DNA from 4 places in the Streptomyces sp. MMS24-W38 genome. Region 2 is predicted to be linked to each of the others. Evidence: riboswitches for the same ligand, from Rfam matches in the RefSeq annotation. Region 2 holds a riboswitch; each other region holds the start of a gene.
The links. Region 2 has a riboswitch for cyclic di-AMP ahead of AC6F7H_RS27345 (LysM peptidoglycan-binding domain-containing M23 family metallopeptidase). Riboswitches for the same ligand answer to the same signal wherever they lie in the genome.
Positions count from the first base shown of each region.

Region 1: another riboswitch for cyclic di-AMP. It lies ahead of AC6F7H_RS04515 (M23 family metallopeptidase); the one in region 2 lies ahead of AC6F7H_RS27345 (LysM peptidoglycan-binding domain-containing M23 family metallopeptidase).
Region 3: another riboswitch for cyclic di-AMP. It lies ahead of AC6F7H_RS14370 (M23 family metallopeptidase); the one in region 2 lies ahead of AC6F7H_RS27345 (LysM peptidoglycan-binding domain-containing M23 family metallopeptidase).
Region 4: another riboswitch for cyclic di-AMP. It lies ahead of AC6F7H_RS16910 (transglycosylase family protein); the one in region 2 lies ahead of AC6F7H_RS27345 (LysM peptidoglycan-binding domain-containing M23 family metallopeptidase).

Region 1 covers NZ_JCBCPP010000001.1:1,268,005-1,273,310, reverse strand. The annotation lists gene AC6F7H_RS04520 (M16 family metallopeptidase) at 1-938, shown strand, start outside; cyclic di-AMP (ydaO/yuaA leader) riboswitch at 1,146-1,312, shown strand; gene AC6F7H_RS04515 (M23 family metallopeptidase) at 1,325-2,098, shown strand; gene AC6F7H_RS04510 (HPr family phosphocarrier protein) at 2,294-2,575, opposite strand; gene AC6F7H_RS04505 (bifunctional acetate--CoA ligase family protein/GNAT family N-acetyltransferase) at 2,750-5,306, shown strand, end outside.
Region 2 covers NZ_JCBCPP010000001.1:6,231,732-6,237,037, forward strand. The annotation lists gene AC6F7H_RS27325 (aspartate aminotransferase family protein) at 1-1,019, shown strand, start outside; gene AC6F7H_RS27330 (helix-turn-helix domain-containing protein) at 1,129-1,752, shown strand; gene AC6F7H_RS27335 (DUF6126 family protein) at 1,749-1,871, shown strand; gene AC6F7H_RS27340 (tyrosine-protein phosphatase) at 1,929-2,726, opposite strand; cyclic di-AMP (ydaO/yuaA leader) riboswitch at 3,189-3,353, shown strand; gene AC6F7H_RS27345 (LysM peptidoglycan-binding domain-containing M23 family metallopeptidase) at 3,356-4,285, shown strand; gene AC6F7H_RS27350 (SGNH/GDSL hydrolase family protein) at 4,521-5,306, shown strand.
Region 3 covers NZ_JCBCPP010000001.1:3,406,036-3,411,341, forward strand. The annotation lists gene AC6F7H_RS14350 (response regulator) at 1-27, shown strand, start outside; gene AC6F7H_RS14355 (cation:proton antiporter) at 64-1,344, opposite strand; gene AC6F7H_RS14360 (dihydrofolate reductase family protein) at 1,730-2,863, shown strand; tRNA gene AC6F7H_RS14365 (tRNA-Met) at 2,938-3,011, shown strand; cyclic di-AMP (ydaO/yuaA leader) riboswitch at 3,339-3,496, shown strand; gene AC6F7H_RS14370 (M23 family metallopeptidase) at 3,508-4,542, shown strand; gene AC6F7H_RS14375 (PrsW family intramembrane metalloprotease) at 4,607-5,306, opposite strand, start outside.
Region 4 covers NZ_JCBCPP010000001.1:3,923,574-3,928,879, forward strand. The annotation lists gene AC6F7H_RS16895 (nucleoside triphosphate pyrophosphohydrolase) at 1-911, shown strand, start outside; gene AC6F7H_RS16900 (cytochrome P450 family protein) at 966-2,246, shown strand; gene AC6F7H_RS16905 (transglycosylase family protein) at 2,648-3,601, shown strand; cyclic di-AMP (ydaO/yuaA leader) riboswitch at 3,807-3,974, shown strand; gene AC6F7H_RS16910 (transglycosylase family protein) at 3,979-4,725, shown strand; gene eno (phosphopyruvate hydratase) at 5,084-5,306, shown strand, end outside.

The sequences.
Region 1 (5,306 bases), 5.0 Mb from region 2:
CCAACCCCTCCCGTCGTGCCGCCAAGGAACTCTCCAAGGAGCTGTTCCCGGCGACTTCGCGGATGTCCCGCCCGCGGCAGGGCACCGAGGAGACGGTGGCCGGCATCGACTCGTCGGCCGTGCGCGCCTTCCACGAGAAGCACGTCCGTCCCGCGACCGCCACCGCGGTGGTCGTCGGTGACCTCACCGGCATCGACCTGGACGAGCTGCTCGGTGACACCCTCGGCTCCTGGACCGGATCGGCCGCCGAGCCGCGGCCCGTTCCGCCGATCGTCGCCGACGACACCGGCCGGGTCGTGATCGTGGACCGCCCCGGCGCCGTGCAGACGCAGCTGCTGATCGGCCGGGTCGGAGCGGACCGGCACGACCGCGTGTGGCCCGCGCAGGTGCTCGGCACCTACTGCCTCGGCGGCACCCTCACCTCCCGCCTGGACCGCGTCCTGCGCGAGGAGAAGGGCTACACCTACGGCGTACGGTCGTTCGGCCAGGTCCTGAGGTCCGCGCCCCCTTCTTCCTCCGGAGGGGCCACGGGCGCGGCCATGCTCGCCATCAGCGGCTCCGTCGACACCCCGAACACCGGACCCGCGCTCGAGGACCTGTGGACGGTGCTGCGCACGCTCGCCGCGGAGGGCCTCACGGACGCCGAGCGTGACGTCGCCGTGCAGAACCTGGTGGGGGTCGCGCCGCTCAAGTACGAGACCGCCTCGGCCGTCGCCGGCACCCTGGCCGACCAGGTGGAGCAGCACCTGGCCGACGACTACCAGGCCGAGCTGTACCGCCGACTCGCCACCACCGGCACCGTGGAGGCCACCGCGGCCGTGGTGAACGCCTTCCCGGTGGACCGCCTCGTGACCGTGCTGGTCGGCGACGCGGCGCAGATCAAGGCGCCCGTCGAGGCGCTCGGCATCGGCGAGGTCACGGTCGTGCCCGCCGAGTAGCCGGCGCGCGCAAGCGGAGCGCACGCGCGTGCGGGCCCTGGTGGCACGAAAGTCACCAGGGCCCGCCTATGCCCGAATTGGGGTGGAGAGGTCCTGTCTGCCCTGTGGGATGCGCTACAGAAGGCGGGATCCGTTTGGGGATGGGAAGACGCCCCGCTTAGCGTCATCCGGGCTGTTCGTCGGGCAGTGCGCCGCACCCGCGGCACCGGACAGCCATCGCCGAGTCCCCGCACGGCGCGAGCCAGGGGAGCCGGGGACCCAGCCGTGCAGTCCCTGGGGTGAATCGGACGCCCGCGCCTGTCGCGAGGGGCCCGTAGGAGACCTTCCTGCTCCGAACCCTTCAGCTAACCCGGTAGGCGAGAGGGAAGGAAAGGACCACCCACTGCATGGCGTTCACACGCGCCACCGGGAAGCACCGTCGTCCCGGCCGCATGCACCGCGGCACCGCCAGGGCGGCGGGCGTCGCGGCCCTCACCACCACCGGCGTGGTCGGCTCCCTCGCGGCCCCGGCGTCCGCCGCCGGTCCCGCCGCGCAGCAGACCGGCCTGACCCCCGTCATCGCCATGGGCGAGGAAGTCGCCGCCCGGGTCGACGCCCAGGCGGCCGCCCAGCACGAGGCCGCGCGGGAAGCGGCCCGGGCCGCCGCGCGCGAGGCCGCGGAGGAGGCCGCACGGGAGAGGGCGGCAGAGGAGGCCGAGGAGGCCCGCGAAGCCGAGGAGCGTGCCGCGCGGGAGGCCGAGCGCAAGCGCCTCAACACCTTCGTGTCCCCGATCGCGGGTTCCTACGTCTCGACCGGTTACCTGTCCGGCGGCGCCGTCTGGTCTTCAGGCAGCCACACCGGTGTCGACTTCCACGCCGCGAGCGGCACCCCCGTGCTCTCGGTCGGCGCGGGCACCGTCGTGGAGGCCGGCTGGGGCGGCGCCTACGGCAACCAGGTCGTCATCAAGATGCACGACGGCACCTACACCCAGTACGGCCACCTGTTGTCCGTCGCCGTCTCGGCGGGACAGCAGGTCACCCCGGGGCAGCGGATCGGCGTCTCCGGCGCCACCGGCAACGTCACCGGCGCGCATCTGCACTTCGAGGCCCGTACGAGCGCCGAGTACGGCTCCGACATCGACCCGGTCGCCTACCTCCGCGCGCACGGCGTGAACCTCTGACCCGAGGTGCTTCTGACCCGAGGCGCCTCTGGCCCGAGCCGCGAACCCTGACGCCCGGCTCGGCTCCCGAGCCGGGGCTCTCCGCGTGCCGAGCGGCCGGATGTCCACGGCGGCGTCCTTCCCGAAAGGACGGAGCCGCGCCGCCCGGGAAGGGCGACGCGGCTCCACTCGCTGCCGGAGAAGCCGGAGAACCTGTCAGACGGTCTCGGGGAGCTCCTCGAGACCCTCGGAGACCAGCTTCGCCAGACGGTCCAGGGCGGCGTCGGCGCCCTCGGCGTCGGAAGCGAGGACGATCTCCTCGCCGCCCTGGGCGCCCAGGCCCAGGACGGCCAGCATGGAGGCCGCGTTGACGGGGGTGCCGTCAGCCTTGGCGATCGTCACCGGGACGCCTGCGGCCGTGGCGGCTCGGACGAAGATGGAGGCGGGACGGGCGTGAAGGCCCTCGGCCCAGCCGACGTTGACGCGGCGCTCAGCCATGTGTTGCTGCCCTTCGGTGTTCAGGTTGTCTAGACCAGTTTCCCATATCGGGAACCACGCCGGGAGCGGCACTCGTTCCCGCTCCCGGCGACACCGGACCGCGGCCTCGGTCCGGCTCGTGCACCCACAGACTGCCTCGCGCCGTTGTCGTACGCGAGCCGTACTCTGGGGCCCATGCAGATCTCGTCGGACCGGCATGAGTATCCCGCCCACTGGGAGGCCGACGTGGTGCTGCGCGACGGCGGCACCGCGCGCGTGCGGCCCATCACCGTTGACGACGCCGAGCGCCTGGTCAGCTTCTACGAGCAGGTGTCGGACGAGTCGAAGTACTACCGCTTCTTCGCGCCCTACCCTCGCCTGTCCGCCAAGGACGTGCACCGGTTCACACACCACGACTTCGTGGACCGGGTGGGACTGGCGGCCACCGTGGGCGGCGAGTTCATCGCCACCGTACGCTATGACCGGATCGGCCCCGACGGAACACCCGCCGCCTCCCACCCGTCGCCCGCCGGAGCGCCCGTCCCTGCGGTCTCCGACGAGGCCGAGGTCGCCTTCCTGGTGCAGGACGCCCACCAGGGCCGGGGCATCGCCTCCGCCCTCCTCGAACACATCGCCGCCGTCGCACGCGAGCGCGGCATCCGCCGGTTCGCCGCCGAGGTGCTGCCCGCCAACAGCAAGATGATCAAGGTGTTCACGGACGCCGGGTACACCCAGAAGCGCAGCTTCGAGGACGGTGTGGTCCGCCTGGAGCTCGACCTCGAACCCACCGACCGTTCGCTGGCCGTGCAGCAGGCGCGCGAACAGCGTGCCGAGGCCCGTTCCGTGCGGCGTCTGCTCACTCCCGGCTCGGTCGCCGTCATAGGCGTCGGCCGCGGGCCCGGCGGCGTGGGCCGCAGCCTCCTCGACAACATCCGGGACGGCGGATTCACCGGCCGCCTGTACGCCGTGAACAAGGCCTTCCCGCCGGAGCAGAAGGAACTCGGCAGCCCCGATGGGAGCGACGGGGGCGCGAGGGTGCCCGCCCACCGTTCGGTGCGGGACATCGACGGGCAGGTCGACCTCGCCGTCGTCGCGGTACCCGCCGAGCAGGTCCCCGAGGTCGTCGCCGAGTGCGGCGAACACGGGGTGCGGGGGCTCGTCGTGACGTCCGCCGGATACGCCGAAGCGGGCGCCGAGGGCCGTGAGCGCCAGCGCGCCCTCGTCCGGCAGGCGCGTACGTACGGCATGCGGATCATCGGGCCGAACGCGTTCGGGGTCATCAACACATCCCCGGACGTGCGGCTGAACGCCTCGCTCGCGCCCGAGATGCCGCGCCCCGGCCGCATCGGCCTGTTCGCCCAGTCCGGAGCCATCGGCATCGCCCTGCTGTCGCGGCTGCACCGGCGCGGCGGAGGCGTCACCGGCGTCACGGGCGTGTCCACCTTCGTCTCGTCCGGCAACCGCGCCGACGTCTCCGGCAACGACGTCATGCAGTACTGGTACGACGACCCGGACACCGATGTCGCCCTGATGTACCTGGAGTCCATCGGCAACCCCCGCAAGTTCACCCGCCTCGCCCGCCGGACCGCGGCGGTGAAGCCACTCGTCGTGGTCCAGGGCGCCCGCCACGGCGCCGGGCCCCGCGGGCACGCCGTGCGCGCGACGCGACTGCCGCACGAGACCGTCTCCGCGCTGCTGCGACAGGCCGGGGTGATCCGGGTGGACACCATCACGGAACTGGTCGACGCGGGTCTGCTGCTCGCCCGCCAGCCGCTGCCGGCCGGGCCCCGGGTGGCGATCCTGGGCAACTCCGAGTCCCTGGGGCTGCTCACCTACGAGGCGTGCCTCGCCGAAGGACTGCGCCCGGACCACCCGCTGGACCTCACCACCGCGGCGTCGGCGGCGGACTTCCACGCGGCCCTGTCCCGGGCGCTGGCCGACGACACCTGCGACGCGGTGGTCGTGACCGCGATCCCGGCACTGGGGGAAAGGACGGCCGGTTCCGTCGGCGACGCAGCGCTCGCCGAGGCGCTGCGCTCGGCCGCCGCCGCGACCCCGTCCAAGCCGGTCCTGGTGGTCCACGTGGAACTCGGCGGCCTGGCGGAGGCCCTGTCTGCGGCGGCGAGCACGGCCCCGCAGGCGGAGCCGTCCGCCCGGCCCCGCCCCGCGCCGCCGGCCGGGGAGTCGGCGGCCCCGCCCCGCCCCACCCCGCCGGCCGGGGAGCGCGCACCCGCCGACAGCCCTCCGCCGGCGCCCGTGCCCCTCCCCGAGGACGCCCACCTCATCCCCGCCTACCCCGCCGCCGAACGCGCCGTCCGCGCCCTCGCCCACTCCGTCACCTACGCCCAGTGGCGGCGGGACGCCGCCGACCCCGGCAGGGTGCCCGAGCACGAGGACATCGACGAGAAGGGCGCCGCCGGACTCGTCCACGCTCAGCTGACCCGCGGGCAGGGCCTGACCCTCGGCACCGAGGAGACCTGCGAACTGCTCGGCGCCTACGGCATCCACGTCCACCGCGCCCTCCCGGCTCCCACGCCCGACGCCGCCGTCGAGGCCGCCCGCACCCTGGGCCACCCCGTCGCCCTCAAGGTGACCGCCCCGCACCTCAGGCACCGCGCCGACCTGGGCGGCGTACGGCTGGACCTGGCGAACGAGGAACAACTGCGCCGGGCGTACGCCGAACTGACCCAGCAGCTCGGCACGCCCGAGGAGCTGCGCCCCGTCGTGCAGCGGATGGCGCCGCGCGGCGTCG
Region 2 (5,306 bases):
GCAACAGCGGAACGGAGGCGGTCGAGGGCGCCCTGAAGTTCGCCCGCTACGTGACCGGCAGACCGCGCGTCCTGTACTGCGAGCACGCCTTCCACGGGCTGACCACCGGCTCCCTGTCCGTCAACGGCGAGTCCGGCTTCCGCGACGGCTTCGCCCCGCTGCTGCCCGACACCGCGGTACCGCTCGGCGATCTGGACGCGCTGGAGCGGGAGTTGGCCAAGGGCGATGTCGCCGCCCTCATCGTGGAGCCGATCCAGGGCAAGGGAGTGCACGAGGCCCCGCCCGGCTATCTGCGCGCCGCGCAGGAACTGCTGCACCGGCACAAGGCGCTGCTGATCGCCGACGAGGTGCAGACCGGACTCGGGCGGACCGGCGACTTCTACGCCTACCAGCACGAGGAGGGGGTCGAGCCGGACTTGGTGTGCGTGGCCAAGGCGCTCTCCGGCGGCTATGTGCCGGTGGGGGCCACGCTCGGCAAGGACTGGATCTTCCGCAAGGTCTACTCGTCGATGGACCGGGTGCTGGTCCACTCGGCCAGCTTCGGGGCCAACGCCCAGGCGATGGCCGCGGGCCTCGCGGTCCTGTCGGTCCTGGAGAACGAGCGCATCGTCGCGCACGTCCGGGCCACCGGGGAGCTGCTGCGGTCCCGGCTCGCGGCACTGACCGAGAAGTACGAACTGCTGACCGACGTCCGCGGCCGGGGCCTGATGATCGGCATCGAGTTCGGCAGGCCGCGGTCGCTCAAGCTGCGCGGCCGCTGGGCCGCGCTGCAGGCAGCGCGCAAGGGACTCTTCGCGCAGATGGTGGTCGTACCGCTGCTGCGGCGGCACAGGATCCTCACCCAGGTCTCCGGTGACCACATGGAGGTGATCAAACTGATTCCGCCGTTGATCATCGACGAGCGGGACGTGGACCGGTTCGTGGAGGCCTTCACGGCGGTGATGGACGACGCCCACGACGGTGGTCTGGTGTGGGAGTTCGGCAGGACCCTGATGAAGCAGGCGGTCGTCGGCCGGTGAGACACTGACCCCGTCCGGCCGTGATGCCTGCCAGGCGGTGACACCCACCCCGTTTTGCCCGTGAGGCAAGAAATTTGCCCCACGGGCAATAATGCTGCTGAATGGGGTCATGAGCACCCCCGGAACCGAGCCGTCGGCCGAACCGGCCGCCGCGCTTCCCGCGGTCGCGCCGCACCTGCGCGCGCTGCGCCGCCGGGCAGGTCTGACCCTGGAGGCCGCGGCGCGCGACGCGGGGCTGTCGCCCGCCCATCTCTCCCGGCTGGAGACCGGGCAGCGGCAGCCCTCGTTGCCCATGCTGCTCTCCCTGGCCCGTATCTACGGTACGACCGTCTCGGAACTGCTCGGCGAGACCACCACCGGCCATGACACGGTGCTGCGCGCCGCCGACACGGAGCCGACCGTCGCGGGCGGCTGGACGTACCGGCAGGCCGGCTCCCCCGGGCGCGGGATGCAGGCCCTGCGGGTCGAGGTTCCCCACGGCGCCCAGAGCGGCATCGTGCGGGTCCACCCGGGCGAGGAATGGCTGTACGTCCTCAAGGGGCGACTGCTGCTGCGCCTCGGGGACGCGCTGCACCGGCTGGCCCCGGGCGACAGCGCGCACTTCGACTCGCTGACCCCGCACCGTATCGCCGCTCAGGACCCCGACGGGGTCGAGCTGCTCTTCGTCCATACCCTGTTGCAGAGCCCCACGGCCGCCCTGTGCCTGGGCCCCACCCATGGAGATGTGTCATGAAAGACCTGGAGGAGAAGTTCCCTCGCGCCCTGTGGGTGAGGCTGTTCGTCTACGTCGTGGTGGGGCACCTCTTCGCGGGCTTCATCTATCTGCTGTTCGCGCTGGGCGCGAAGCAGTAGCCCTCGGGGCCTGTCCGGGCAGTGCCTCCGTGAGGCGCTGCCCGGCCGGGTGGTTCCTCAGTCGAGCAGGCGCTCGCGCAGTCGCTCCCGGCTTTCGGGGGTGAGCCCGAGCGCCGTCTCGAGGTAGGGGTCCACGCCGCCCCAGGTCTCCTCGATGGTTTCCAGGGCGGCCGACAGATATTCGGCGCGGGCGTCGAACAGGGGGTTGAGCAGCTCCATGACCTCGGGGGAGTAGGCCGAGGCGGAGCTACCGCTGCGACGCACCTTGTAGCGGCGGTGCTTGGCGTTGGACTTGAGGTAGTCGTCGAAGATCGCGTCCCGTTCCACGCCCAGGGCGAGCAGCGTCACCGCCACCGACAGGCCCGCGCGGTCCTTGCCCGCCGCGCAGTGCATCAGCGCGGGGACGCTGTCCTCGGCGAGCGAGCGCAGCACCTGGGAGTGCTCGGCGGTGCGTTCCTTGACGATCACGCGGTACGAGGCGATCATCCGGCCCGCCCCCTTGCCGTCGGCGAGGATCGAGCGCAGCTGCTCCAGGTCGCCGTCGCGGACCATCCTCCAGAACTGGGCGCCGTCGGCCGGGTCGCTCAGCGGCAGGTTCACATTGCGTACGCCGGGCAGTTCGATGTCGTGGCCGTCCAGCTTCTGGTCGGCCGCGTTGCGGAAGTCGAAGACGGTGTGCAGTCCCAGGGAGGACAGGAAGTCGGTGTCCGAGGCGGTGGCGTGGGCGAGGTGACCGCTGCGGAACAGCACGCCGTGCCGTACCCGGCGGCCGTCCACGGTCGGCAGTCCGCCCACGTCGCGGAAGTTCCGCACTCCGGTCAGCTCGGGTTCGGTCGACGGGATGTGCTGCGTCACGGGGGCCCCTCCCTCTCGCCGCCGACGGGGAGGCGCCGGCGGGTGTCACTCGACGATACGACATGCCTGTCAGGGGCAATGAGTTGTCCACGGATCAGCCGACACGGGCGTTCCGAGCCCGCCGTGCAGCCGGAGCAGATCGCCCCCGATCGGGTAATTGAATGCATTTTGTCCGTTTAGGGCGTTTGGATGCAATGTGCCCAAATAAAGAGAGATATGGGGAGGGCGTGGTGAGCATCGTCATACCGGTGACGATGTGTTGTCGTCATGCTCACGTAATTCCGGTGTTTCGCAAGGGAATTCAGGCGCGCGAAAAATCCGGGACGACTCCGGGTGACGGAATTCAGGTAAATGGATCACGGAAAAGGGCCTTCATTCGAAACATCGCGCTTGTCCCTTTGCGTCGTGGTCGCCTACGTTCGCCATCGATCCGGACGGACGCCTAATCCTGCCGCCGCCCGGAGCCCGCACACACTGACCCGTGTACGGCAGGAGCGGGGGACCCACAGGTACCACTGCCTGTTCCGGTCTCCGGAACAGGCTCGGGGTTAAGTCGCGTCTCGACGCGGCCGGGCAGCTCCAGTCCGAACCCGACAGCTCACCTCGTAGGCGCCGGAGAGGAATTCGTCATGCCCGCAAAGGGTAAGCACCGCCGTCCCCGCGCTCTGCGTTTCACCCGCGCCATCGCCGTCGCCGGCACTGGTGGCGCCGCGCTCGCCCTGCCGCTTCTCGGTGCCACCGGCGCGAGCGCCGCCCCTGCGCAGGCGGCCCCGGAAAAGGCCGTCCAGACGTTCTCCGTCGCCGACAAGAAGGCTGACGACGAGAAGGTCGACAGCGGCAAGAACGGCGACGCCCGCACGTACGTCGTGAAGGGTGGCGACTACCTGGCGAAGATCGCCGAGTCCGAGAACGTCGACGGCGGCTGGAAGCAGCTCTACGCCGACAACCGGGAGGCCGTGGGTGACGACCCGTCGCTCATCCACCCCGGCCTGAAGCTCTCGGTCGACGGCAAGGCCGCGACGAGCACTCCGAAGAAGTCGCCCTCTTCTGGTCCTTCCGGCTCCCTGGGGCTGCCCTCTTCGCCCGTTCCGTCCTCCGCGCCGAAGGCCTCCTCCGGCGCCACGACCGCCAACCAGGCCGCGAACACCCCCGGTTACAGCTCGCCGGTGCCCGGTGGCGGCCTCGGCACCGCCTACAAGGTGGCCGGCAGCATGTGGTCCAGCGGCTACCACACCGGTGTCGACTTCGCCATTCCGACCGGCACCTCCCTGAAGGCCGTCGGCCCGGGCACCGTCGTCTCCGCGGGCTGGGCCGGTGCGTACGGCAACCAGGTCGTCATCAAGCTCGCGGACGGCCACTACGCCCAGTACGCCCACCTGTCCTCGCTGTCCGTCTCGGCCGGCCAGGCCGTGAGCGGCGGCCAGCAGGTCGGCCTCTCGGGGTCCACCGGCAACTCGACCGGCCCGCACCTGCACTTCGAGATCCGCACCACGCCGAACTACGGCTCGGACGTGGACCCGGTCGCCTACCTCGGCTCGAAGGGCGTCTCCATCGCCTGACCCCCGCGAGACCCGCCTGAAGCACGCCGAAGGCCGGACCCCGATCCCGGGGTCCGGCCTTCGGCGTGCTTCGCCCCTCAACGTTCTTGCCGACGGGGCTATTCCGGAATGGGGCGATGCTTCGGGAGTGGCTTATCTCACCGCGCGTCAACCCCTTCCTACGGTCGCGTAGGTCACATTCGAAAGGGAATCATGTCCCCTCGTGGCAGACGATTCGAAGAGTGACAGCACATCAGTGATCGGGTCGTACGTGGCGGTGGGGGACAGCTTCACCGAGGGCGTCGGCGACCCCGGCCCGGACGGGGCGTTCGTCGGCTGGGCCGACCGGTTCGCCGTACTTCTCGCCGACCGTCGTCCCGAAGGCGACTTCCAGTACACGAATCTCGCGGTGCGCGGAAAACTGCTCGACCAGATCATGGCCGACCAGGTTCCGCGGGCCGTCGAACTGGCTCCCGCGCTGGTCTCCTTCTGCGCGGGCGGCAACGACATCCTCCGCCCCGGTACCGACCCCGACGAGGTGGCCGAGCGTTTCGAGCGGGCTGTGGCCGCGCTGACGGCGGTCTCCGGCACGGTTCTGGTGACCACGGGGTTCGACACCCGGGGCGTGCCCCTGCTCAAGCATCTGCGCGGCAAGATCGCCACCTACAACGGGCACGTGCGGGCCGTCGCCGACCGGTACGGCTGCCCGGTGCTCGACCTGTGGTCCCTGAGGAGCGTCCAGGACCGCAGGGCCTGGGACGCGGACCGGCTCCACCTGTCGCCCGAGGGGCACACGCGCGTGGCGCTCCGCGCGGGCCAGACCCTCGGCCTGGACGTCCCGGCCGACCCGGAGCAGCCCTGGCCCCCGCTGCCGCCGCGCGGCAACCTCGACGTCCGGCGGGACGACGTCCACTGGGCGCGCGAGTACCTGGTGCCGTGGATAGGGCGCCGGCTGCGCGGGGAATCGTCGGGGGACCACGTGACGGCGAAGGGGACGCTGTCCCCGGACGACATCAAGGTGCGGATCGCCTCGGTGGCGTAA
Region 3 (5,306 bases), 2.8 Mb from region 2:
ATCCGCGTCGGCCTGATCGAGCCCTGACCGCCACCGGCGTCGACGAGGGCGCCCGGACCGGCCCTACCGCTCGGCCTCGGCGGGCAGGGGCTCCGCCTCCCGGCCGTGCCCGGCGTCCAGGTCGGGTGCGGGTCCGTCGTCCGGGGCGTCGGGCGGGGGCCTGTGCTCGGACCGCCGCACCCGTACGGCGCGCAGGGCGCGCGCGAGCAGGCAGGCCCGTCCGGCGAGCACCGGGCCGAGGACGGCGAGGACGAGCACGTATCCGGCGATGAACGCGGTGAGCCGGCCGTCCAGCCCCGCGCCGGTGGCCATGGCGGCCAGGATCAGCGTGAACTCACCACGGGCGACGAGCGTGGTCGCGATGTCGGCGGCGATGTCGACGCCGTGGCGGTACAGGCGGGCGACCAGCAGGCCCGCGGCCAGGTTCATGGTGAGGGTCAGCGCCACGGCGACGGACACCGGACCGGCGACGGAGGCGATGTCGCCGGGGTCGATGGCCAGCCCGAAGGCGAAGAAGAAGATCGCCGCGAAGGCGTCGCGCAGCGGATGCACCAGGGTGCGGATCCGGGGCGCGGAGGGGGTGCCGGCCACGATCAGACCGACCATGAACGCGCCGATGGCGTCGACGACCCCGAGCACCTCGGAGACGCCCGCGACCAGGATCGCGGTGCCGAGGAAGGTGACGACCAGCAACTCGTTGTCGCGCACGGCCAGCAGCCGGCCGAACAGCCGGCCGCCGAAGCGGGCGGCGACGGCGAGCACCATCAGGAAGCCGAACGCCTTGGCCGCCTGGAGCGCCATGTCCGTGAGGCCCCGGGCGTCGCTGAGGACGGGCTGCAGAGCGGCGAGACAGAGGGCGAGGAAGATGTCCTCGACGACGGTGACGCCGAGGATGAGGCGGGTCTCGGGCCGGCCGATGTGGCCCAGCTCGATGAGGATCTTCGTGACGATCGCCGAGGAGGAGATGCCCAGCACACCGGCGAGTACCAGGGCCTCCCGTGCTCCCCAGCCGAGGGCGAACCCGAAGCCCAGCCCCGCGCCGACGTTGAGCAGCAGGTAGATGCCACCGGCGGTGAGCAGCCGCCTGCCGCCCCGTCTCAGATCGTCGAGGTGGAACTCCAGGCCCAGGTGGAAGAGCAGCAGGACGAGACCGAGAGCCGAGAGCATCCCGAAGTCGTGCGCGTCCTCGACCAGGACCGGGCCCGGGGTGTGCGGGCCGAGCAGAATGCCGGCGAGCATGAACAGGGGGATGGTCGGCAGCCCGATCCGGCTGCCGAGGCGGGCGAGGAAAGCGGCGGTGAGGAAGGCGCCACCCATGGCGAGCAGTGTGTCGGCATGTCCCACGGTCACCACCTTCCGCAGCACGGGAACGGAGCGTGATCTCATCGACCGAGCCGAGTGGGGACCGCTCCTTCACGTTGATGGGGGTTCTTCGCCATACGGGGCCGCGGTCGGTGCGTCACGGGACAGGGGTCCGGGGTTTTCGTCGTGCCTGTCCCGTCTTGCCGTGTTGTTTCAGTTGTTTCAGTTGTTTTCACGTTGCTTCCACGCTCACATCCGCCCCCGCGCGATGACCATCCGTAGTGCCACCCAAACGGGATGGGGGACGACCCTCATAGGAGACCGTCCCGTCCCACGATCCGGTTGTCAGACTTGAATCAGTTCAGCGGTCTGCAGTCCCCGCAGTCCCCGCAGTTTCCGAAGTTCCCGTCTTCCCAGGAGCGCGTCGATGCCCCACCCGTACGTCCTATTGTCCGCCGCCGTCTCCCTGGACGGCTACCTCGACGACACCGGCCCCGAGCGGCTGCTGCTGTCCGGCCCGGCCGACTTCGACCGGGTCGACGAGGTACGGGCGTCGGTCGACGCGATCCTGATCGGCGCCGGCACGATCCGCGCCGACAACCCCCGCCTGCTGGTCAACTCGCCCGAGCGGCGGGCCGTCCGGGTCGCCGAGGGCCGGCCCGAGTACCCGCTGAAGGTCACCGTCAGCGGCTCCGGCGACCTGGACCCGGCGGCGCGGTTCTGGCACACCGGCGGCGAGAAGGTCCTCTACACGACCGCCGAGGGTGCCGAGCGCGCCCGCGCGCACGGCCTCGCCACCGACGTCGTGCCGCTCGGCGCCGCACTCGACTGGCGGCGGCTCCTCACGCACCTGTACGACGTGTACGGCGTCCGGCGGCTCATGGTGGAGGGCGGCGGCCTGATCCACACCCAGCTCCTCACCCAGGGCCTCGCCGACGAGCTCCAGTTGGTCCTCGCCCCGCTCTTCGTCGGCGACCCGGAGGCCGCCCGCCTCTTCGGCCCCGGTGCCTACCAGGGCGGCCGGCTGCGGCTGCTGGAGACCCGCCCGGTCGGCGACGTCGTCCTCATGCGCTACGAGCCCACCGCCCCCGGCGCCGGCCCGCTCCCCGTCGCCGCCGACCACCACTGGCTGGCCCTCGCCTGCGAACTGGCGGCTCAGTGCCCGCCGTCGGAGACGGCCTTCAGCGTGGGCGCGGTGGTGGTCGCGGCCGACGGCACCGAGCTGGCCCGCGGCCACTCCCGGGAGGGCGGCGACCCGGTGGTGCACGCGGAGGAGGCCGCCCTCGCCAAGGCCGACCCCACGGATCCGCGGCTCGCGACCGCCACCGTGTACTCCAGTCTGGAACCCTGCGCGCGCCGCGCCTCGCGTCCGGCGCCCTGTGCGCGGCTGATCCTGGACGCGGGGGTACGGCGGGTGGTCACCGCCTGGCGGGAGCCGGACACCTTCGTGACGGACGCCGACGGCAGCGGAGTGCTGACCGCCGGGGGCGCCCGGGTCGTCGTGCTGCCCGAGCACGAGAAGGCCGCCACGGCGCCGAACGGCCATCTGATCGGCCGGTGACGCGACGGCGGCGACGGCGACGAAAAGGAGTGTGCGGAGTGTCCCCCGCATGCCGTATGCTGGTGACACAACGACGCGGGGTGGAGCAGCTCGGTAGCTCGCTGGGCTCATAACCCAGAGGTCGCAGGTTCAAATCCTGTCCCCGCTACTGAAGGCCGAGGGCCGGAATCCGAAAGGGTTCCGGCCCTCGGTCGTTCTTGGCTTCCGTCCCGCCGTCCCGGCTTGTCGTCCCACCCTCCGCACCGTTGTGACGCCGGGTGATCGGGTCGCCGCGCTGCGCATAACAACTGATAAACCGTCAGTTTCAGTGTGACGCGCGAGGCAGAGCCAACTCGCCCGTTTTTGCCCGATCATGGCGCTTAAGTCCGTGCGGAAATCGTTAACGATCAAGAGGAACGGCTTGGAATCCGACCCCTACCTCTATTAACGTTCGATAACGCAGCGCGGTCGTCCCAGCCGTCACACGAGTCGGCTCCGTGCGCACGCGCCGAATCCCGCAAGGGAACCGGGGAACCAACATCTTGGGGTGAATCGCGTGGATGCCTCCGTGGAGACACGGAGGGTATACGCGCGTAGGAGACCTTCCTGCTCCGAACCCGTCAGCTAACCCGGTAGGCGAGAAGGAAGGAAAGGAGTACGCCCACGTGGCGTCGAACCGGCCTGCTCCCGAGGCCCCCTTCATGCCGGACCAGTACGACGGCGACACCTTCGTCTACGGCGACGTCCGCCCCGACGAGGGCCCCTTCCAGGAGTGGAACCCCACCGAGGAGTCCGTCCGCCCCGTGCGCGGTCGGCACCGCGTCGGCAAGCAGCGCGGCGGAGGCCTCGCCCGCAGCTCCACGGTCCTGGGCGTCGGTGTCATAGCCGCCGTCGCCGGTGGCGGCATGGCCAGCGCCCAGACCGGCAAGCCGCCGGTCTCGATCTCGATGCCGGACCTTCCCTCTGTCGGTTCCCTCATCTCCGACGAGGAAACCCCCGAGGGCTCCGCCACCGCGCTCAGCGACATCGGTGTGGTCGCCGACGAGGCCACCGAGCAGGGCGCCTCCGACGCCGGCGAGGCGCTGCACGCCCGGATCATGGCCCAGGTCGAGCAGCAGCAGAGCCAGGCCGAGGACAAGGCCGCCGCCGAGGCCGCCGCCGCCGCGGAGAAGGAGGCCAAGGAGAAGGCCGCCGCCGCGAAGAAGGAGGCGGAGGAGAAGGCCGCCGAGGCGAAGCGGAAGGCGGAGGAGGAGGCCAAGAAGAAGGCCGAGGCCGAGCGCCTCGCCGAGCTGGCCCGGCAGTACGCGCTGCCCACCTCCTCGTACACCGTCTCCTCGACCTTCGGTCAGGCCGGCGCCTACTGGTCCTCCGGCCAGCACACCGGCCTGGACTTCGCCGCCCCCACGGGCACGCTGATCAAGGCGGTCCACACCGGCACGATCACCTCCGCCGGCTGGGACGGCTCCTACGGCTACAAGACCGTGCTGACGCTCGACGACGGCACCGAGATCTGGTACGCCCACCAGTCCTCCATCAGCGTCAGCGTCGGCCAGCAGGTCAACACCGGCGACGTGATCGGCCGCGTCGGCTCCACCGGCAACTCCACCGGCGCCCACCTCCACCTGGAGGTCCACACCGCCGGCTCCGCCTCGGGCATCGACCCGATGGCCTGGCTCCAGTCGAAGGGCCTCACCGTCTGAGACGACCACAGCCCCGGCAGTCCTGACGACGACCCCCCGACGTCAGGGCTGCCGGTCAGGCGTTTCAGGGGTGGTACGGGTACGCGTACGGGTTCGGCCGGTACGCGGAATGCCCGAGGTACGCGGGGTGCGGGGCATACGCGAGGCTCGTCGCGCCGTGCACGCCGTGCACGCCGTGCACGCCGTACACCGGCCAGGGCGGCACGGGCGGCGCGGTGGCGCGGGCCGCGTGCTCCAGGGCCGGGCGGGCCGCGTCGCGGCGGCGCCACAGTTCCCGCAGCAGCTCCCCCTCCCGTGCGGCGAAGCCCGTGCCCACGCGGCCGCGGCGTGCCCGGTGCCGCAGGAACGCCAGGGACGTGGCGTACGCCTCGTACCGCGCCACCGTCCGTGCCGCCGCCCGGCCCCCGTGCCGGCGCGCGTACCGCCGGGCGATGCGCCGGGCCCGCATCGAGCCGAGCACGAACGGCTGGGCCGGGGTCAGCCAGCCGGCGGCGACGTACACGGGCAGTTCCGTGCGCACGGTCCGCAGCTCGCGCTGCCGCGTCCACACCACCAGCCAGGTCAGCAGGCCGAACGACGGCACCATGAACGCCCCGTACACGGCGAAGAAGCCGTACTCGCCGAGGACCGAGGAGCCGTTCCACAGCGCGTGCATGCCCATCGCGAGCAGCAGACCGCCCAGGGGCGACAGGACGCGCCCCGGGCGCCGGCGTTCGGTGGCGAGCGCGGAGATGCCGAAGCCGATGCCGGTGAGCACGGTGAAG
Region 4 (5,306 bases), 2.3 Mb from region 2:
CCTGGCCCGCCTGGCAGGCCCTGCACGCGGCCGACCGGGTGCTGTGCGCGGACGGCGCCCATCCGCAGCTGCCGTACCTGCGGGAGGCGGGGATAGCCGTCGAGGAGGCGGCACCGGCCGCCCAGGACCTGGTCGAGGCCTGCGCCGGCGGGCGGACCGTGGTCGTCGTGGCGACGGGCGAGGGCGAACCCGCCCTGACCGACGGCCTGGCCCGCCTCGCGGGCACCGGCCGCGTCCGGATGCCGGAGCTGGAACTGCTCCCCGCCTCCTACGACCTGCCGGGCGCCCGCCTGCTCGACCTCGTCCAGGTCATGGACCGCATCCGGGCCGAGTGCCCCTGGTCCTCACTGCAGACCCACAAGGGCCTGGCCAAGTACGGCATCGAGGAGGCGTACGAACTCGTCGAGGCGATCGAGGAGGGCGACCGGGACGAACTGCGCGAGGAACTGGGCGACGTTCTCCTCCAGGTGGTCTTCCACGCCCGGATCGCCGAGGAGCACCCGGAGGAGCCCTTCTCCGTCGACGACGTGGCCGGCGGCATCGTCGCCAAGCTCATCCACCGCCATCCCCATGTCTTCGGCGACGAGACGGCGACCACCCCCGAGGAGGTCAAGGCGCACTGGCTGCGCACCAAGGCCGTCGAGAAGCGGCGCACCTCGGTCACCGAGGGCGTCCCGCTCGGCCAGCCCGGCCTGGCCCTCGCCGCCAAGCTGGCGTCCCGCGTCCGCACGGCGGGCCTGGACGTCCCCCTGCCTCAGGTGGAGGGCATCGGCTACGAACTGCTCGCCCTGGCGGTGCGGGCCGAGGCGGAGGGCGTCGACCCGGAGGCGGCCCTGCGCGCGGCGTCCCGCGCGTACCGGGACGCGATACGGGCCGTGGAAGGAGCCGGCGAGGAGACGAGCGGAAAGTAACGGGAGGGCCGTCGGGGGAGGAGAGGGCAGACAGGGGGCAGATACGGTCGGGGCGTGACCGACCAGCACCAGCCCCAGCCCGAGAACACCGCCCCCGAACTCTTCACCTGGGAGTTCGCGAGCGACCCCTACCCCGCCTACGCCTGGCTGCGCGAGCACGCGCCCGTGCACCGGACGCGGCTGCCCAGCGGGGTGGAGGCCTGGCTGGTCACCCGGTACGCCGACGCCAGGCAGACCCTCGCCGACCCCCGCCTCTCCAAGAACCCGGCGCACCACGACGAGCCCGCCCACGCCAAGGGGAAGACCGGCATCCCCGGTGAGCGCAAGGCCGAGCTGATGACGCACCTGCTCAACATCGACCCGCCGGACCACACCCGGCTGCGCAGACTGGTCAGCAAGGCGTTCACACCGCGCCGCGTCGCCGAGTTCGAGTCCAGGGTGCAGGAACTCACCGACGGGCTCATCGACCGGTTCGCGGACCGCGGCTCCGCCGACCTCATCCACGAGTTCGCCTTCCCGCTCCCCATCTACGCCATCTGCGACCTGCTCGGCGTCCCCCGGGAGGACCAGGACGACTTCCGCGACTGGGCGGGCATGATGATCCGGCATCAGGGCGGCCCCAGGGGCGGGGTCGCCCGGTCGGTGAAGAAGATGCGCGGCTATCTCGCCGACCTGATCCACCGCAAGCGTGAGGCTCTGCCCGCCGAACCCGCCCCCGGCGAGGACCTCATCTCCGGCCTGATCCGCGCCTCCGACCACGGCGAGCACCTCACCGAGAACGAGGCCGCCGCCATGGCGTTCATCCTCCTGTTCGCCGGTTTCGAGACCACCGTCAACCTCATCGGCAACGGCACCTACGCCCTGCTCACCCATCCCGAGCAGCGCGACCGGCTGCAGAGGTCCCTGGCCGCCGGGGAGCGCGGGCTGCTGGAGACCGGAGTGGAGGAACTCCTGCGCTACGACGGGCCCGTGGAGCTGGCCACCTGGCGGTTCGCCACCGAGGCGCTCACCCTCGGCGGGCAGCACATCGCGGCCGGCGACCCGGTCCTCGTCGTCCTGGCCGCCGCGGACCGCGACCCGGAGCGGTTCGCCGATCCCGACGTGCTCGACCTCGCACGCCGGGACAACCAGCATCTGGGGTACGGCCACGGCATCCACTACTGCCTGGGCGCCCCGCTGGCCCGGCTGGAGGGCCAGACCGCGCTCGCCACGCTGCTGACCCGGTTGCCGGACCTCAGGCTCGCGTCGGATCCGGCCGAACTGCGCTGGCGCGGCGGGCTCATCATGCGCGGACTGCGGACCCTGCCGGTGGAATTCAGCCCAGGGCCGAAGTGACCCACCGCACGGCCGCCGAACATCTGCCGAAGCGACCCGCCGGACGGACCCGTGACGGCCGCCGGATTGCCGCCGAAGTGGCCTTTGTGCGGCCTCCGTACGCCTCCGAAGTGACCGGCCGGACCCCTATGGACACGGTCCGTCGCATCCTCGGCGGAGCGGCGCGGACATGACGCCCGCTCAACTCTGTGATCTTCGTGTGATCTGCGCGGCATGAACTTGTGACAAGTGATTGTCTGCGGCTACGTTCACCCATCAAGCACGGTGCCTCGGTTGCACAGCTCCGCAGTTCGACTCGCCGTGCGGGTAACTGTTGTCCTGCGAAAGGTCTCCGCATGCTCTCCGGGAACGGTCGTCACCGTCGCCCCCGCCAGGCTCCGGCTCTCGTCGTCGCTGCCGGAGTGACCGGCTCAGCCATCGCGATTCCGCTTCTCGGGGCCAGCGGCGCCAGTGCGGCCGAGGGCTCGACCTGGAACAGGGTCGCGGAGTGCGAGTCCGGTGGCTCATGGAGTCAGAACTCCGGCAACGGCTACTACGGCGGCCTGCAGTTGACCCAGGAGGACTGGGAGAAGTACGGCGGCCTCGACTACGCGTCCAGCGCCGACCAGGCCAGCCGCGGCCAGCAGATAGCCGTGGCCGAGAAGATCCTCGCCGACCAGGGGGTCGGCGCGTGGCAGGCCTGCGGCCTGCTGTCGGGCCTGAACACCGATTCGGGCAAGTCCGTCATCGACACCGGCGTGGACGGCGGCTCGTCTTACGACTCGTCCGGCACCGAAAGCTCCGCCACTCCGTCGCCGTCGCAGTCCTCCGGGGCCTCGTCGGACAACAGTGACAACAAGGGCGACAAGGGCGACAAGGTTGTTGAGGGTGCCAAGGGGGAGAAGGCGGGCGAAACGTCCAAGTCCGATGGTTCGGACGTCGAACCCGGCACTTCTCCCTCCGCTTCCGCTTCCCCCTCCGCCTCGGCCTCGGCCTCCGCCAAGGGGGGCGACTCGGACAAATCGGGGCAGAAGGCGGGTTCTTCGGACGCGTCCGCGAGTGAGGCCCCCACCGGTCGCCACCGCGGCGTCAGCGCCGAGGAGGAGGTGCGCGAGGACCGTGAGTCCGGAGCCTCCGGCCGGCACGCCTCGCGCGGCGGCCTCGGCTTCTCGCGCGGCCTCGACGTCTCGTCCCCGGCCGACAGGGTCCCCGTGGACGACGGAAGCGGCTCCTCGGCCGCCGTCGACTCCCTTGCGCTCGGCGGTGGATGGCTCGCCCAGTACGGCGGGGGCGGCGAGGGTGCGGGTGCGGCGGGTTCCGGCCTCATCCTTCCCGGTCAGACGCTTGCGTTCGGGTTCGGATCGGACGAAGGCTGACATCCGAAAAGGTGCGGCGGTGACGGCAGTTGAGGTCACATTTCGCGCTGAATGTCCGTTATAAAGGCGATGAGAGATAGGTCTCAGAAGCCCTGATCGTCTTTGATTATCCGCAGGGCGCGTGTCTACCGTCAGGACCGCTCGCCACCGCGGGCCCCGGCTGCCGCCACGCCGAATCCTGCCAGTGGCAGCACGGGAACAGTCGTCGCGTCATGCGCCGTAGGCAGGAGCGGGGGAACCAAGGTAGGCGCCGTGTCCGGTGATTGACGCCGGATCGGCTAGGGGTGAAGTCGCGTCCCGTGAGGGACGCGGCCGGGCAACTCAACCGGCCCGAACCCGACAGCTCACCTCGTAGGCGTCGGTGAGGGGATCCTTCCATGCTGTTTTCCGGCAAGGGCAAGCACCGTCGTCCGTCCAAGGCCACCCGGGTCATCGCCGTCGCCGGCGTCACCGGTGCCGCCGTCGCCGCCCCGCTGATGGCGGCCGGCAACGCTTCCGCCGCCACCGCCTCCGAGTGGGACACCGTCGCCCAGTGCGAGTCCGGCGGCAACTGGTCCATCAACACCGGCAACGGCTACTACGGCGGTCTGCAGTTCTCCGCCTCCACCTGGGCCGGCTACGGCGGCACGCAGTACGCCGCCACCGCCGACCGGGCCGGCAAGGCCCAGCAGATCGAGATAGCCGAGAAGGTCCTCGCGGGCCAGGGCAAGGGCGCCTGGCCGGTCTGCGGCAAGGGCCTGTCCAACGCCGCCTACACCGGCGGCGGCTCGACCGGGGGCACCGGCAACCAGAACAGCGGTTCCTCGCAGAGCACTCAGCAGAACACCCAGAAGCAGAACACCCAGGAGCAGAACACCGGCTCCGCCCCCGAGCGCTCCACCGAGCAGAAGGCCTCCCGCTCCGACGAGCGTCCGGTCGCCGAGCAGAAGACCGTCACCACCCCGACCGGCGAGAAGGTCGAGAAGGGCGACGGCGAGTACAAGGTCGTCAAGGGCGACACCCTCAGCTCGATCGCCGGGGAGCACGGTGTCAAGGGCGGCTGGAACAAGCTGTTCGAGCTGAACGGCGACATCGTCGAGGACGCCGACCTCATCTACCCGGGCCAGCAGCTGCACCTGAAGTAAGGCGGCGGCCGCAGGCTCGGGGCTCCGTCCCCACGGAGCCCCTCCCCGTCCCCGCGGGGCCTCCCCCGTCCCCACGCGGGGGCTTCCCCGCCCCGGTGCGTGTTCCCCGTACGCACCGGGGCGGGGCTTTTCCGTACATGGCGGGATCTTTCCGGTGTTCGGCGCTCGGGGCCGACCGGAGGGCGCGAGGGTGGTCCGGGTTTCCGGGCCCGTCTTTGTTCCGTTCGGAAACAATTTACTCTCGGTTCCGCCCGAGGGGCGGCCGACCGGATGGCCGATCGGCCGGAGCCGGATAGGCTCGTCCCGCAGGGCCCCCGCGGCCCGGCTGATCCACGTCACATCCATGAAGGAGATGCTCGTGCCGTCCATCGACGTCGTCGTAGCCCGGGAAATCCTGGACTCCCGAGGCAACCCCACCGTCGAGGTCGAGGTCGGCCTCGACGACGGCAGCACGGGTCGTGCCGCCGTCCCGTCCGGCGCCTCCACCGGCGCCTTCGAGGCCATCGAACTCCGTGACGGCGACCCCGACCGTTACCAGGGCAAGGGAGTGGAGAAGGCCGTCCTGGCCGTCATCGAGCAGA